2 regions of the Colwellia sp. BRX8-7 genome follow, and region 1 is predicted to be linked to the other one. Evidence: predicted binding sites of a transcription regulator. Region 1 holds the regulator's gene; the other holds the start of a gene.

Region 1 (7,932 bases):
TGGCCAATGACTTTGTGATGGTACGTAATAACTTTCATATTCTTTTGTTGTCATTATTATTCCCCTAAACAAATACTGTTACACGCTAAGTGCTCAGTATAAATTGCTACGATTCCACTTTTCCGGTCACGTCATACAAAGTGTAAGACAAAGTTAGCGTTGAAATATCTTCAGGTAATTCTGGGTCAACATAAAACTGTAACGCCATTTCTACCTCTTCATTCGCTTTTAGCGGTTGCTGCGTAAAACAAAAACATTCAATTTTTTGAAAATACGCGGCGGCTAAACCGGGCGATACTGACGGAACTGCTTGGCCAATAATATCGCGAGTGGATTCATTTTTTGCATAAAATTTAACAAGTTTCATTTCACCGGGATGAACTTTTATTTCACGGACCATAGGTTCAAACTGCCAAGGTATACCTTGGGCGGTTCGACTAATAAACTGCACCGTAACAATTCTTTTTGTGTCAATCTGCTCAACATTATAGACAGCGGCGGCAGTGGTTGACGTTTTTCCATTCAAACCAGTAATATCACAAAACACATCATACAAAGGGACAAGTGCAAAACCAAAACCAAACATACCAAAAACAATCATAACCAGCTTTTTTATCACTTGATTGTTTTTCGTTATAGCAGTGCTATCTTTGTTATTTGAATTTTGCAATTCGTCACCTTTATTCATATTTTATTAACTTAATCAATTTTTGGTGGTGTTGAAAATGTATGGTACGGAGCAGGACTTGCGACAGTCCACTCTAAACCTTCAGCGCCATCCCAAGGTTTAGCAGCTGCTTTCTCTCCACCTCTAATACACTTAATAACAACCGCTAAGAATATTAATTGCGAAAGACCAAAGGCAAAACCACCAATACTGACCCACTTGTTGAAATCAGCAAACTGCAACGCATAATCTGGGATACGACGAGGCATGCCCGCTAATCCTAAAAAGTGCATAGGGAAGAATAGTAAATTAACTGAAATCAGTGAACACCAAAAATGCCATTTAGCTAACGACTCGTTATACATATGACCTGTCCATTTTGGCAACCAGAAGTATGCACCAGCATAAATCGAGAATAATGAACCGGTAACTAATACATAATGAAAATGAGCAACAACAAAGTAGGTATCATGGTATTGGAAATCAACAGGTGTTAATGCCAACATCAAACCAGAGAATCCGCCTATAGTAAATAAGATGACAAACGCGATAGAAAATAGCATCGGCGTTTCAAAGCTCATTGAACCACGCCACATAGTTGCGACCCAGTTGAACACTTTAACACCCGTAGGTACGGCAATTAACATGGTGCAATACATGAAGAACAGTTCACCAAATAACGGCATACCTGTCGTGAACATGTGATGCGCCCAAACAATAAATGACAACACAGCAATCGATGCCGTTGCATAAACCATTGAGCTGTAGCCAAATAACTTCTTACGAGCAAACGCTGGGATAATTGTCGAAACAATGCCAAAAGCAGGTAAAATCATGATGTAAACTTCAGGATGCCCGAAGAACCAGAAAAGATGCTGGAACAATACCGGATCACCGCCACCAGCGGCATCAAAGAAACTCGTACCAAAATAAGTGTCGGTTAACAACATAGTTACCACACCTGCGAGCACGGGCATCACCGCAATCAATAAGTAAGCGGTAATAAAAAATGTCCAAACAAACAATGGCATTTTCATGTAAGTCATACCAGGCGCACGCATATTCATAATAGTAACAACAATATTAATTGCGCCCATTATTGATGAGATACCCATAATATGAACAGCAAAAACAAAAAATGCCGTACTACCATTTGAATAGGTTGTAGAAAGTGGTGCGTAGAATGTCCAACCAAAGTTAGGCGCACCTGACTCCATAAAGAATGTAGACAAAAGAATCCCAAAAGCAAAAGGTAGAATCCAGAAGCTCCAGTTATTCATACGTGGTAAGGCCATATCTGGAGCACCAATCATCATAGGTATCATCCAGTTAGCAAACCCGGTAAAGGCCGGCATAATTGCACCAAATACCATGATCAAACCATGTACGGTTGTTAGCTGATTGAAAAAATCAGGCTCCACTATTTGTAAACCGGGTTGGAATAACTCGGCTCGAATAACCATGGCTAAAGCGCCGCCGGTTAATAGCATAATAAAAGCAAACCATAGATATAACGTACCTATATCTTTATGGTTTGTCGTGTACAACCAACGTTTGATGCCTTTCATTTTATGGTCATCATGATGATCGTCGTGCGATTCTTGTTCTATAACGTCTGTAGTCATTTTATATCCTCCTACTTCGCACTAGCAGCATCAACAGCTGCAGGTTGTACTAAATCACCGGTGTTATTGCCCCAAGCATTACGCTCATAAGTAACAACTGCCGCTATTTCGGTTTTAGTTAACTGGCTACCAAAAGCAGCCATAGCAGGGTTTTTCTTACTGCCATTAATAACCATATCTATATGCACAGCAATATCACCCAGTGCAATTGCACTACCTTTTAGTGCTGGAAATGCCGGAGGTAAACCCGCACCAGAAACTTGATGACAAGCAGCACAAGCTTTCATGTAAACTTGCTCACCCATAACCATCAGTTCATCTTCGCTGTACACTTTAGTTAGATCTTCTACTGGGGCTTCTTCAGCAACCATTTCAGCAACTGCTACCGGTGTTTCTGTGTCATTGCCTGATCCCTTAGCAGCACCTTTAACATCAGCGGCTTGTACGGCATCACCGGTATTGTTACCCCAAGCATTACGCTCGTAGGTCACAACTGCAGCAATTTGCTTCATACTTAACTGCTTACCATAAGCTTGCATACCTGTACCCGCTTTACCATTGAGTACAATATCAATATGCGCGGCAATACTACCCGTAGCAACTGGACTTCCTTTAAGTGCAGGAAATGCAGGAGGTAGACCAGCACCAGAAACTTGATGACAGGCAGCACAGTGGGCAATATAGGTAGTTTCACCCAAGGTCATCAATTCATCCATTGATGCGGAAGCGTTAAGAGATGCTTTCTCAGCAGCAGCGGCTTGAGCGTTGAGTTGGTGTTGTTCATCAAGCCATTTTGCATAGTCTGCTTCAGACTTTACTTCGACAACAATTGGCATAAAACCATGGTCTTTGCCACAAAGCTCAGCACACTGACCTCGGTATATCCCAGGCTTGTCAACTTTTGTCCATGCTTCATTAATAAATCCTGGGTTAGCATCTTGCTTTACAGCAAAAGCAGGTACCCACCAAGCATGAATAACGTCGTCAGAAGTGATTAAAAACCGTACTTTTTTATTAACTGGAATGACAAGGTGTTTATCAACTTCGAGTAGGTAATTTTCACCTTTGACTTTATCGCCAGCATCAACATTAAGGTGTTTACCTTCTTGTGTTTCATACTGTGATCTTGGCGTCGATAAAACGGAGTAGAACTCAATATCTTGATCAAAATATTTGTAATGCCATTTCCACTGAGAGGCGGTAACTTGAATGGTAACGTCAGAATCGTCGTTATTTTCCATTTCAATCAGTGTTTTTGTTGCTGGTACAGCCATAGCGATAAGAATGACAATGGGAATTGCTGTCCAGAGGATTTCTACTTTTGTACTTTCATGAAAATCTGCTGATTTAGCCCCTTTGGATTTTCGATGGAAAACCATTGACCAAAACATAGCACCAAAAACGACCACACCAATTGCTACACATATATACATTGCGAGCATATGTAGATCGTAAACATCTCTACTTACTTCTGTTACACCCTTGGTCAGATTTAATTGCATATCTGCCCAAGCTGAACTGGAAAGAACACTCCCCAACAACAGCCAACCTAGGTTACGTCTTTTCACACGACATCTCCTTCACCCTATAAAAGTTTAAAACTTGATACCTAGGACAAAACACATCCTTTAGTACGGATTTTTATTATTTTCTTAGCGATTTTGTTATCAACCAGTTAGCGTCGACAACATCGCCTTATATTTATATTTGTACACATTCCAAACTAGAATTACTTAAAAGTTGATCTGGGTCAATTTAAAAATCGAGCTATTTTAAAATAAAAACCAATAAAAACAATAGAGTATCAACTCTAATACAAGCAAAGGCCTAATAACAAAGGGCTGTAGCCGTAGTATTAAAAATAAACAGCTGAGTATAAATACGCGTATTGCAAAAATCGATCTTGGTTGTTTTTTAATCAGAGAAAGATAAAGTTGTTTGAAGGGGCTTTAGAATGAAAATTATTCTTAGTAAAGAGAAAGGTTTGCATGAAAAGAATACGAAAGGTTAGAAAAGCAAACTTTAGCCTATTTTATACACTAAAGTTTGCGGAGCAGTTTGACGTAATTAATACTATATTTGTTAGATAAATTGATTTAGTTACCACCAAGTTTATTGGATAGGTTAACTTAATTACATCCAGTCTGCCGAGCGAATAACGCCAACTGCCAACCCTTCAATATTAAACTCTTGATCAGACAAATCGACTTTTATAGGAGAGAAGTCATCATTTTCAGCATGTAAGTAAACGATGTTACCTTCTCGTTTATAACGTTTAACCGTAACATTTTCTTCGACACGAGCAACAATTACTTGGCCATTCTGTACATCGGTCGTTTGATGAACCGCTAACAAGTCACCATCAAGTATGCCGATATTTTTCATGCTTTCGCCATTAACTCTCAATAAGTAATCAGCAGCTGGGTGGAACAAATTACCATCAACTTTGTAATGATCTTCAACATGCTCTGCAGCTAAAATAGGTTCACCTGCAGCCACTCTGCCGATTAAAGGTAAACCGGCTTCTTCCATTAACTTCTCAGTCAAACGAATGCCGCGAGAAGTACCTGGCAACATTTCTATATAGCCTTTTTTAGCCAAAGCTTTTAAATGTTCCTCTGCTGCATTTGCTGATTTAAAGCCAAAAAACTTGGCTATTTCAGCACGCGTTGGTGGCATGCCCGTATCGCTTATTTTATCTTTGATCAGATCAAAAACTTGTTGTTGTCGGTTCGTTAGAGGGCGTAATTCGCTGATTTCATTTAGCATAGGGAGCCTGTAAATTTACACAGTTGTTACTGTGAGTATATACAGGTCGTTAGTAAAGGCAAGTTTTCTAGCCAAATTATTTTTGAAAACTCCCTGATTTTAAATAATGGATAACTTGTTCGATAACTTTTTCGTTTTTCATCATAAATGGATGGGTCGTTTCCATTTCAATGTGATCATTCATACCATCAAGTTTGGTACTAGCAACCGAAACTTTACCATCATCTTTATCAGGAATAAGTGTTGATAATATCCAATTAATACTTTGATTACCGGCAATAACACCCAAATCAAAATTAGCATTGCCAAGGTTACTAGGGACACTGAATTCGCCGGTACCTAATTGCATACCCGCATCACCATTGATGAAACTAAAACCAGGTGTATTTTTTAGTTTATCAACAACTTCACTGCCTTTGTTTGGTGGACCTAGCATCACGACTTTATGTAAATTAGGTATTTTATGCATACTTAAATATTGGCGAACTAATATACCGCCCATTGAATGGGTAACAAAGTTAACTTGGCGATTTTCACAAATTAATAGCGCTTTAGAAATAACTTTTTCAGCCAACTCTTCTATCGAATAATCTCTAGAAGGGTAGTTGATATTTATCACAAAATATCCTTCTGCTAACAATCGTTTTTCAATAGCTTTCATGGAGTTAGCCGAACGTGCAAGCCCATGCAGTAAAATTACACATTCACCATTAGCTAAAGAATCTGCTGGCTCTTCAAAAGAAGCTTGAATTTTATAGCCACGTTCAACCGAAGTATCTAAGCTTTCTTGTTCAATCATATTTTTTAAACGAGTTTCTGCATCAGTAATTTTTTTACTAAATTGTTCTTTAAGTAGCGCTAGGTCTGACTTAAGTGCTGCAATTTTTTCATTCATAGCTGCGCTCCATCATTTTTTATGTTGAACGTTAATTATTGACGCTTTATTCACTTTTGAAAACAAGCGAGATAATATTTTTTAAAGCGCGGTTTGAGTATCATTTTAAAAGGGCTAATAACTTTAAACATCTACCATTAGCATTCAGTCATGTGTTTATAGGGAGTATAACGTTATGTGTTCTCGGTTTGGCAATAAATATTAATTTCTGCGCAGTGCTTTACACTCAGGTAACTCCCAAGGATGCATCGCTAACAACAAACCAATATGTTGTCGTTTGTCTAAAGGTAACAAGGCATCTTCTTGGTTTATCTTTACTACTGGCAACTATTTTCTCGTTTAGCATAGCCGATGTTAACTAGGTCTCGTCCGCAGAAAGCTCATCGCTACTTTGTTTTCCTGAAGCGAGTTCTCGACTAATTTTTTGAATATGGGTCTCAGAACTTTTTACTGATTTTTCAGTAGTCAGGTGCAATGTTTTTAAAGTATCAATCATCGCCAAATCGACATTTTTATTACTTTGTAACGCGTTAACCAGCGGCGTTAAAAAAGACGCCATATTTTCACTAAATAACGCCAAAGTTTCGGCTAACGCTGAATCATCTGGTTTTTCAATATTCACTTGCAGTTTAAGACTGGCAAGCGTTTCATTCAAACTATCTAACGCTGCAGATTTAGGCTCTAACAAAGCTTCTCCTATTTGATTGAGCCCTTTTTGCAATAACGATATTTGGCTCGCAACAGCCGCAATCGGGTTATCACTATCACCCAAGTTTTGATGACGAACAAAATCTGCCTTAATTTGTTGCCAACGCACTTTTTCTTCACTGGTTTGATTGTTGCGCAGCTCGGCTAATTTAAGTAAATTTTCTTCAGCGCCTATGGTGAGTGTTTGCGCTTCACCACGATAATGATCGGCGATAAGCTGCTCAACTTCCTCTTCGGTCATAACCGGTACTACTTTTTCCGCCATCTTATTCATATTGCGATAGCTTCCTTGTAACTTGAACGAAGGCTCAGTGCGGTACTTATCGTCTTGGGCGGCAGAGGCAATGTACTGTTGATTTGCTTTTAATACCGTCGCTTGAATTTTACGAATACGTTTAATAACTGCAACTATTTCATTGACCTCTGCTTGCGAGTAATTATGCTTTAGTTCAGTTGTGGCAACTTGTTGACCATCGGCAATTTTAACCAAGTTATAGAGGTCGTCCATATCTCGGGTCGCTAGTGGTGCGATATAGCGATTACTGGTTAAGCTATTTTCAATAAAGCTTAAAGAGAACTCTTCTTCTCGACCACTTAAAGTATCACCTAAGTTATAAATATCGGCTCGGTTAGCCAACATATCAGGAATGCTAAATGCTTCTCCTGATTCGGTATAAGGGTTACCAGCCATGACAACTGCAAATTTTTTGCCACGCATATCATAGGTTTTACTGTCACCATTCCAAACACCATCCACTTTTCTTGAGCCATCACATAAGGAAATAAACTTTTGTAAAAACTCAGGATTAGTATGCTGAATATCATCAAGGTACAACATAACATTGTTACCCATTTCGAAGGCTAAGTTAATCTTTTCAACTTCATTTTTAGCTGTTGAGTTGTTTGCCTGAGCGGGATCTAGTGACAACTGATCGTGTCCTATCGACGGACAGTTTATTTTAACAAAGGTCATACCTAGCTTACTGGCAACGTATTCAATAAGCGTTGTTTTACCATAACCTGGGGGAGAAATAAGCAGTAATAATCCCATTAAATCAGAACGTTTATTATTACCAGCTGCGCCAATTTGTTTGGCTAAATTAATACCAATAATCGGGAAATAAACATCATTAATTAATTTATTACGCACAAACGAAGACAGCGCTCTTGGTTTAAACTCTTCTAATCGTAAGCGTTTACGTTGTGCCGCTAATACCTTTTGTTTTTGAATATGAAAACCTTTGAATGCCGGTTCATGTTCATTTTTA
Region 2 (7,932 bases), on a different contig from region 1:
TTACTTCAATCTGTGGTGTTCCACGTGGTGCTGCATCGATACCTTCAAGGTTAAATTGCCCTAAAGATTTGTTTGCAGACGCTTGCTTACGCTCACCTTGAACAACATGAACCGTTACCGCAGCTTGATTATCGTCAGCTGTAGAAAAGGTTTGTGACTGTTTAGTTGGGATAGTGGTGTTTTTATCGATAACTTTCGTCATCACGCCGCCCATTGTTTCGATACCTAATGATAATGGCGTAACGTCTAATAAAAGTACGTCAGTTACATCACCAGAAAGAACACCTGCTTGTATTGCTGCACCAGCGGCAACGGCTTCATCAGGGTTAACATCTTTACGAGGTTCTTTACCGAAAAATTCTGTTACTGCTTTTTGTACCATTGGCATGCGTGACTGACCACCAACTAAGATAACATCATTGATATCACTTACTGATAAGTCTGCGTCTTTAAGCGCTTGTGCTAATGGTATTAACGTTGCTTTAACCATGTCTTCAACTAAAGACTCTAATTTAGCACGCGTTACTTTAATGTTCATGTGCTTAGGGCCGCTGCCGTCAGCTGTGATGTAAGGTAAGTTAACATCTGTTTGTTGTGCTGAAGAAAGTTCACATTTAGCTTTTTCTGCTGCTTCTTTCAAACGCTGCATTGCAAGAGGATCAGTCGTTAAATCCATACCTTGGTCTTTCTTAAATTCAGCAACAAGATAGTTGATTAAACGGTTATCAAAATCTTCACCACCTAAGTGAGTATCACCGTTAGTCGCTAATACTTCAAACGTGTGCTCGCCTTCAACTTCATCAATTTCAATAATTGAAATATCGAAAGTACCACCACCTAAGTCGTAAACAGCAATAACTTTATCGCCTTCTTGCTTGTCCATGCCGTAAGCAAGAGCAGCAGCAGTTGGCTCATTGATAATACGTTTAACTTCAAGACCAGCAATACGACCCGCATCTTTAGTTGCTTGGCGTTGTGAATCATTGAAGTAAGCAGGAACTGTGATTACTGCTTCTGTTACTGCTTCGCCTAAAAAGTCTTCAGCAGTTTTTTTCATTTTCTTTAAAACTTCAGCTGAAACTTGTGGTGGTGCAACGTTCTTATCACGTGTTGTAACCCAAGCATCACCGTTGTCAGCTTTAACAATACCAAAAGGCATAATTTTAATATCACGCTGAACTTCTTCGTCTTCAAAGCGACGACCAATTAAACGCTTAATGGCGTATAATGTATTTTTTGGGTTTGTAACAGATTGGCGTTTAGCAGGTTGACCTACTAACGTTTCGCCATCTTCTGTGTATGCAATAATTGAAGGAGTTGTACGATCGCCTTCTGCATTTTCAATTACACGTGCTTTGCCGCCATCTAGTACAGCAACACAAGAGTTTGTTGTCCCTAGGTCAATACCGATTATTTTGCCCATCTTGAGGATCTCCGAATACTAATTAAAATAAAGCTTATTAAAATAAGATTTTTTAATAAACCTGTTGATGAAACAAATAGTGGGGGCAGTAAAATCCTTTTCAACTAATTTCCAAGAAAAAAAGTAAATTTATTTCATTATTTAGCTATTTATGAAGATTTTTTTGTTGTTTCTCACCGATAGCGATAAAACACCCTAATAAAACTTATTTGCCTGCTAAAAACAAAAAAGCGGTAAGAAGTTTTATAGAAACTTCTTACCGCTTTTTTTAATGATATTTTTTATGCTGTGGTATCAACTACCGGAGCAGATTTAGAAACCATTACCATCGCTGGACGAATTAAACGGCCATTGAGTTCATAACCTTTTTGCATCACAGCAATAACGGTATTTGGCGCAACGCCCGGAACTTCTTGCATAGACATCGCTTGATGCAATTCAGGATTAAAAGGTTGGTCTTGTGGATCAACACCTTTAACGCCAAATTTTTCTAACGAAGCAATTAAACCTTGTAGGGTTAATTCAAGACCTTCAATAATGCCGGTATTGTTTTCATCTTCTTTATCTATATTCTGCAAAGCACGTTCTAAATTGTCTACTGACACTAACATTTCAGCAGCAAATTTTTCTAAAGCAAATTTACGTGCTTTATCGACGTCTTGTGCGCTACGGCGGCGAATATTATCAACTTCTGCTTTAGCACGAACCACAGAATCTTTTTGATCTGCGATAGTGGTTTGCGCTGAAGAAAGGCTTAACTCAAGTTCGTTAATCTTTTCTTGCTCGGCACTAATCACTTCATGGGCATGAATATGTTGAACTTCGACTTGCTCTTCAGCTTGGTCGATAATTTCTTGCGCCATAATTTCTTCGGGCGTTAAAGCTTCTGTTGATGCTTCAGCTGTATTTTTATTTTCTGTTGACTCATTAGTCATGAAAGCTCCAAAATAAACTAATAATATATTTAACAATATAAAGGTTATATAAATCTGATAACGGTAATTATGGGGACTTCTTGCTACGATTCAAGCTTAAATACAATTTAATTAAGTTTGTTGTTACTGAGCGCTGGTCAGCGTTTTGAGAACAAATATCATTTTTTTATATATAGTCATTCTATTTAAAAGCAATTACCTGCAGTTATCCAATCGTTTAAAAACGCTTAAACCTCCACTTTAAAAGGCTTACAGCCTACATTATTTGTTTCGAATAAATAAGCATTCTCTTCAATTAATGCCTTAACCCTAAATCTTCTAAATCTCGATGAAAGCGAAAAATTTAATAAAAATGGTAGTCAGTAAATGATTTATAAAAAAGTCAACTTTACAAGCCATGAAAATACAGCGAAACTATTATTAATCCTAAGATACAAACAACTTACTGCGTAGACATGAGCAAAATTTATAACACCATAGGTTTAATAGGCAAACCAAATCACGAAGGAGCCGGCGCAACAATAACAGCGCTCTATCAATTTCTTACCGGACAAGGTTATCAGGTATTAATTGAAAGCTCAGTTGCCCCATCAATCGATATCGATAATCTAACGATTAGTACCCTAGTAGAAATTGGTGAACAAGCTGACCTGGCTATAGTCGTGGGCGGTGATGGTTATATGTTAGGTGCCGCGAGGGTTTTATCATGTTTTGATATCGGTGTTATTGGTGTAAACAGAGGGAACTTAGGCTTTCTTACCGATTTATCGCCCGATGAATTAATTGAACCACTTGAGAAAATTTTACGTGGCGAGTCGCGCGCTGAGCAACGTTTTATTATTGAAGCAGAAGTTTATCGCCACGGAAAATTAAAAAGCTCTAACAGTGCGGTCAATGAAGCAGTGCTACACGCAGGAAAAGTAGCAAGCATGATTGAATTTGAAGTTTACATTGATGGTAGCTTTATGTTCAGCCAACGCTCTGATGGCTTAATCGTGTCAACACCTACTGGCTCAACCGCCTATTCAATGTCGGCAGGTGGTCCAATTTTAACACCCAATTTAAATGCCTTATCTTTAGTGCCGATGTTTCCACACACCCTAACCAGTAGACCCATAGTCGTCGACGGCAATAGTGAAATAAAATTATTACTCGCCAATGAGAACTATGAAAGCTTACAAGTAAGTTGTGATGGCCATGTTATTTTAGCGGTATTACCAGGTGATGAAGTTATTATCAGAAAAAGTGAATATACGCTGCGATTAGTTCATCCACTAGACCATGACTACTTTAATGTACTGCGAAGTAAATTAAGTTGGGGCAATAAGCTTTATTAATTTTTAACAAATTCAAGCTGTTGAATTTTTATTCGATTAACACTTGCACAAAACCACTTTACTGTATAAATTAACAGTTATACATATTTATACAGTGAATTGGTTTCTCATGCTTTTACATCTTAACATTCAAAACTTCGCCATTGTGCGCTCCCTAGATATAGATTGGCGCAAAGGTATGACAACCATCACCGGAGAAACAGGTGCGGGTAAATCGATAGCTATTGATGCCTTAGGTTTATGTTTAGGCGATAGAGCGCTCACTAATGTTGTAAGACCCAATACTAAAAAAGCAGAGTTAGCCGCAACCTTTGATATCAACAAAAACATTTCCGCACAAAAATGGCTTAAAAAAAATGGCCTATCCCTAACAGACGAACACGATGCTGAGTTAGATTGTGAATGTATTTTACGCCGAGTAATATCAGCTGAAGGACGCTCAAAGGCTTACATTAACGGTAGCCAAGTTCCGCTTGCCCAACTTAAAGATATCGCACAATTTTTAATAAGTATTCATGGCCAACACGATCACCAACTCATTGTTAAGCCGGCTCAACAGCGTAAAATACTTGATGAGTATGCCGATCATCAGCACTTATTAGACGACGTTCAATATTACTATCAGCAATGGCGAAATCTCAATACAGAACTAAAACAGTTACAAGAAAGTAAAGAGCAACGCGAAGCAAAACTGCAGTTATTACAATACCAAGTGACCGAGCTAGACGAATTTTCACTACAAACGGGTGAGTTTCAAATTCTAGAAAGTGATTACAAACGTCATAGTAACGGTCAGTCATTATTGACCGGAACTTTGAAAGCATTGCAAACTTTATCTGAAAACGAAAATCACAATATTTCAGACAGCCTAAGAAACAACTGCGAACAGTTGAATGACTTAGTTCATATGGATCCTAAGTTAGCAAATATTGCTAACACCTTGAGCGAAGCACTTATTCTTGTTGAAGATGCTAATGATGAGCTAAAGCACTACTACGATAAGCTTGAACTCGATCCAGAAGCTTATCAAATGATTGAAGACCGCTACTCGCTCGCCATTCAACTTGCTAAAAAACATCAAGTGGCACCCGAGCATTTGCCAACGTTACACTTAGAGATAAAACAAGCCTTACATGTCATAAATTCAGACGGTTCAAGACTAGATACAGCATACGTAGACATTGAAAAAGCTAAAGTACATTACCTACAATCTGCTCAGGCATTATCAACATCAAGAGTAAAATCGGCTAAAAGACTCAGTAAAAAAATCACACTGAGCATGAAAGAGCTCAATATGAACAACGGCATATTTGACGTATCAGTACAGCAAGTTAATGTTGAAGCTTTATCGCCGTTTGGCCTTGATGAAATAAACTTTCTCATTAGCCTTAACCCAGGGCAAAAATTAGAAGCGATGAACAAAGTTGCTTCTGGTGGCGAATTATCACGCATTAGTTTAGCCATGCAGGTTATTTTGGCTGACAAGGTGATCACACCGACCTTAATATTTGATGAAGTTGATGTCGGTATTAGTGGCCCAACAGCGGCAATGGTCGGTAGCAAGCTACAAGAATTAGCACAAAACACCCAAGTTATCTGTGTAACACATTTACCACAAGTCGCTTGCAAAGGGCATCAACAGTTATTTGTCAGTAAATTAACCGATGGCGAGTTTACAGAAACAAAAGTAACGGAACTAAGTGCTAATGGCAGAGTCCAAGAAATTGCTCGCTTATTAGCGGGAAATAAAATAACAGATAACAGCTTGGCTAATGCTCAAGAGTTACTTGCCGGTTAATAAATTAATTTTAGCGTTAAGTAAATAACCTGAGTTGAGGCACAAAGGTGCAAAATAAATTGAAAATAGTTTTGTATCTCTTCGCGGGCTTAGTTATCATCCCCATTCGAACTTATTAGGATAAATGAAAAAACATGTTATTTCGCATTTTAGCCATTACTATTGCCCTATCTCTTTCTGCCTGCTCAAGCTGGGTCTATCGTTTTGACATTCCTCAGGGAAACTTTTTAGAACAAAAAGATATCGACAAGCTTCAAATTGGCATGACTAAAGAACAAGTAAAATTTGTACTTGGTAGCCCTGTTGTTAACGATGCATTTGGCAATGATACATTGCACTATGTTTACTTATTAAAATCAGGTCGAAGTGAAGAGTTTAACGTTAAGAAGAAATTTATCCTCTATTTTGATAATGAATTATTAGCCAGCGCAGAAGGTGACTTTGTCTTAGGTGACAACTTTTACGTTCCTATGGTTAACTAATAAATATTTTTAGTCCCATAAAAAAACGGCCTTAATAGCCGTTTTTTTTACTTTAAATTTTGCGAATTTTTAGCTGGCTTTATTTCGACGCGGGTCAACACGACCACCGGTAACTTTATCGGCACGCCCTTCATCTTTTGCTTTTTCAGCTCGGCGTTTTCTAACCTCTTTTGGGTCAGCAATTAAAGGTCGATATATTTCAATACGATCTAAATCTCGTAAAGTATCCGTTAACTTAGCGGCTCGATTCCAAATACCGACATTATTTACGGTTAAGTCTATTTCTTCAAAAACAGATAAAATGCCTGAAGCAATAATACCTTGCTCTAACAAGGTACCTTCATCGACTAAAAGCGTTAATAACTCTTGTCTATCAGGTAGTCCATAAACAACTTCTATTTGTATTTTACGTTGAGCAAGTTCTTGCTCTATCTCTATGTTATCAACCATTAGAATGATAAACCTCTTTAGCTCTTTGTGTAAAAGCTTGTACCATATTATTGGTCAAACTTGTAAAAACACGGCCAAATGCCAAATCGAATACTTTACTCGAAAACTCATACTCTAAATGCAAACTAATCTTACAAGCTTCTTCAGATAATTCAGTTAGTTGCCAGTAACCCGTCAACTTTTTAAAAGGACCGTCAACTAAATCGAGTTGCACTTTATTATTACCAATCAAGGTATTCTTGGTGGTAAACCATTTTTTTAGAACCCCCTTCGAAACCATCAAAGCAGCTGTAACTTCATTACCTTGCTGAGAAATTATCTTACTGTCACCACAATTTGGGATAAATTGAGGATAAGCAACAATATCATTAATTAATTGATACATTTGGTCAACGCTATACATCACTAAAGCGCTGCGACTAATTACGGGCATTTATTTTCCTCAACTTTAAAGGGTAATGATAACAAAGCCGTGAGCAAAAGGCATTAAACAGAAAAATTGAAATTAATCATTCAAATATCAATAATTCTCCGTATAATGTTTGCGATTGCTATTTTTGATGGCAAACAAAATGGAAATATAATGGCACAGAAAAAAAAATCAAACAGCAATACTATTGCGTTAAACAAAAAAGCTCGTCATAACTATTCTTTAACTGATAAGTTTGAAGGTGGGATGAGCCTGCAGGGTTGGGAAATTAAAAGTATCCGTAGCGGAAAAGTTAATATTTCTGATTGTTATGTACACGTAAAAAACGGTGAAGCTTATTTACTGGGTGCTGAAATAATGCCGCTCAATGCTGCTTCTAGTCACGTAGTATGCGAACCTAATCGTGACCGCAAGTTACTGTTGAATCGACGTGAATTAGAGAAAATAACCGCAGCTGTAGAGCGTGATGGTTATTCATTAATTGCCACGGCGATGTATTGGAAAGCAAATTGGGTCAAACTCGAATTTTATTTGGGTAAAGGTAAGAAAGACCATGATAAGCGTTCTGATATCAAAGACAGAGAATGGGCTGTTGATAAAGGCCGATTAATGAAAAATAAGAATTTAGATCGATAACAAGTTAACAATTAACACGTTGTTTATTTAAAAGAAGCGCTGTACAATGCGCTTTATAGACTGAATAAGTTTATAATTAAGATGAAAAAACTTTGGGGCGGATCTAGGATTCGACAAGATTCATGAAACCCGAGGTGCATGCCCAGGGGCGGTTTGCCTGGTAAAAAGCCGCAAAACTATAATTGCAAACGACGATACGTTCGCACTAGCCGCTTAGGCTAGCCATCGCCTCAAAAATTCTCCTATTGTTTAGAGGATCGATGGTCACCCCAAATAGGATAGCGAGGGAAGCACGCTTAAGGCTGAACCGCGAAATAGTATTAAGCTCACCATGACGAAGCCTGTCGATTGGCGTCTAATTGGTTAAACAAATAATCGACTAAGCATGTAGTACCAAGGATGTAGGCTTTTTGGACGGGGGTTCGATTCCCCCCCGCTCCA

Evidence for each region. Region 1 encodes LexA, which represses DNA repair genes until DNA is damaged. Its sites were predicted from a motif close to TACTGTATNNNNATACAGTA; they were not measured.
Region 2: recN (DNA repair protein RecN) is a predicted target of LexA. The motif match lies at 3,755-3,774, and genes of this name have one in related genera.

What each region holds. Positions count from the first base shown of each region.
Region 1 covers NZ_JACGVP010000004.1:119,020-126,951, reverse strand. The annotation lists gene H4J57_RS05395 (cytochrome c oxidase subunit 3) at 1-54, opposite strand, end outside; gene H4J57_RS05390 (cytochrome c oxidase assembly protein) at 107-688, opposite strand; gene ctaD (cytochrome c oxidase subunit I) at 700-2,292, opposite strand; gene coxB (cytochrome c oxidase subunit II) at 2,304-3,860, opposite strand; gene lexA (transcriptional repressor LexA) at 4,426-5,061, opposite strand; gene H4J57_RS05370 (alpha/beta fold hydrolase) at 5,138-5,956, opposite strand; gene H4J57_RS05365 (hypothetical protein) at 6,158-6,283, opposite strand; gene H4J57_RS05360 (DNA repair ATPase) at 6,315-7,932, opposite strand, start outside.
Region 2 covers NZ_JACGVP010000009.1:123,478-131,409, forward strand. The annotation lists gene dnaK (molecular chaperone DnaK) at 1-1,423, opposite strand, end outside; gene grpE (nucleotide exchange factor GrpE) at 1,705-2,358, opposite strand; gene nadK (NAD(+) kinase) at 2,814-3,695, shown strand; gene recN (DNA repair protein RecN) at 3,805-5,493, shown strand; gene H4J57_RS10680 (outer membrane protein assembly factor BamE) at 5,628-5,975, shown strand; gene H4J57_RS10685 (RnfH family protein) at 6,045-6,425, opposite strand; gene H4J57_RS10690 (SRPBCC family protein) at 6,418-6,858, opposite strand; gene smpB (SsrA-binding protein SmpB) at 7,009-7,491, shown strand; RNA gene ssrA (transfer-messenger RNA) at 7,586-7,932, shown strand, end outside.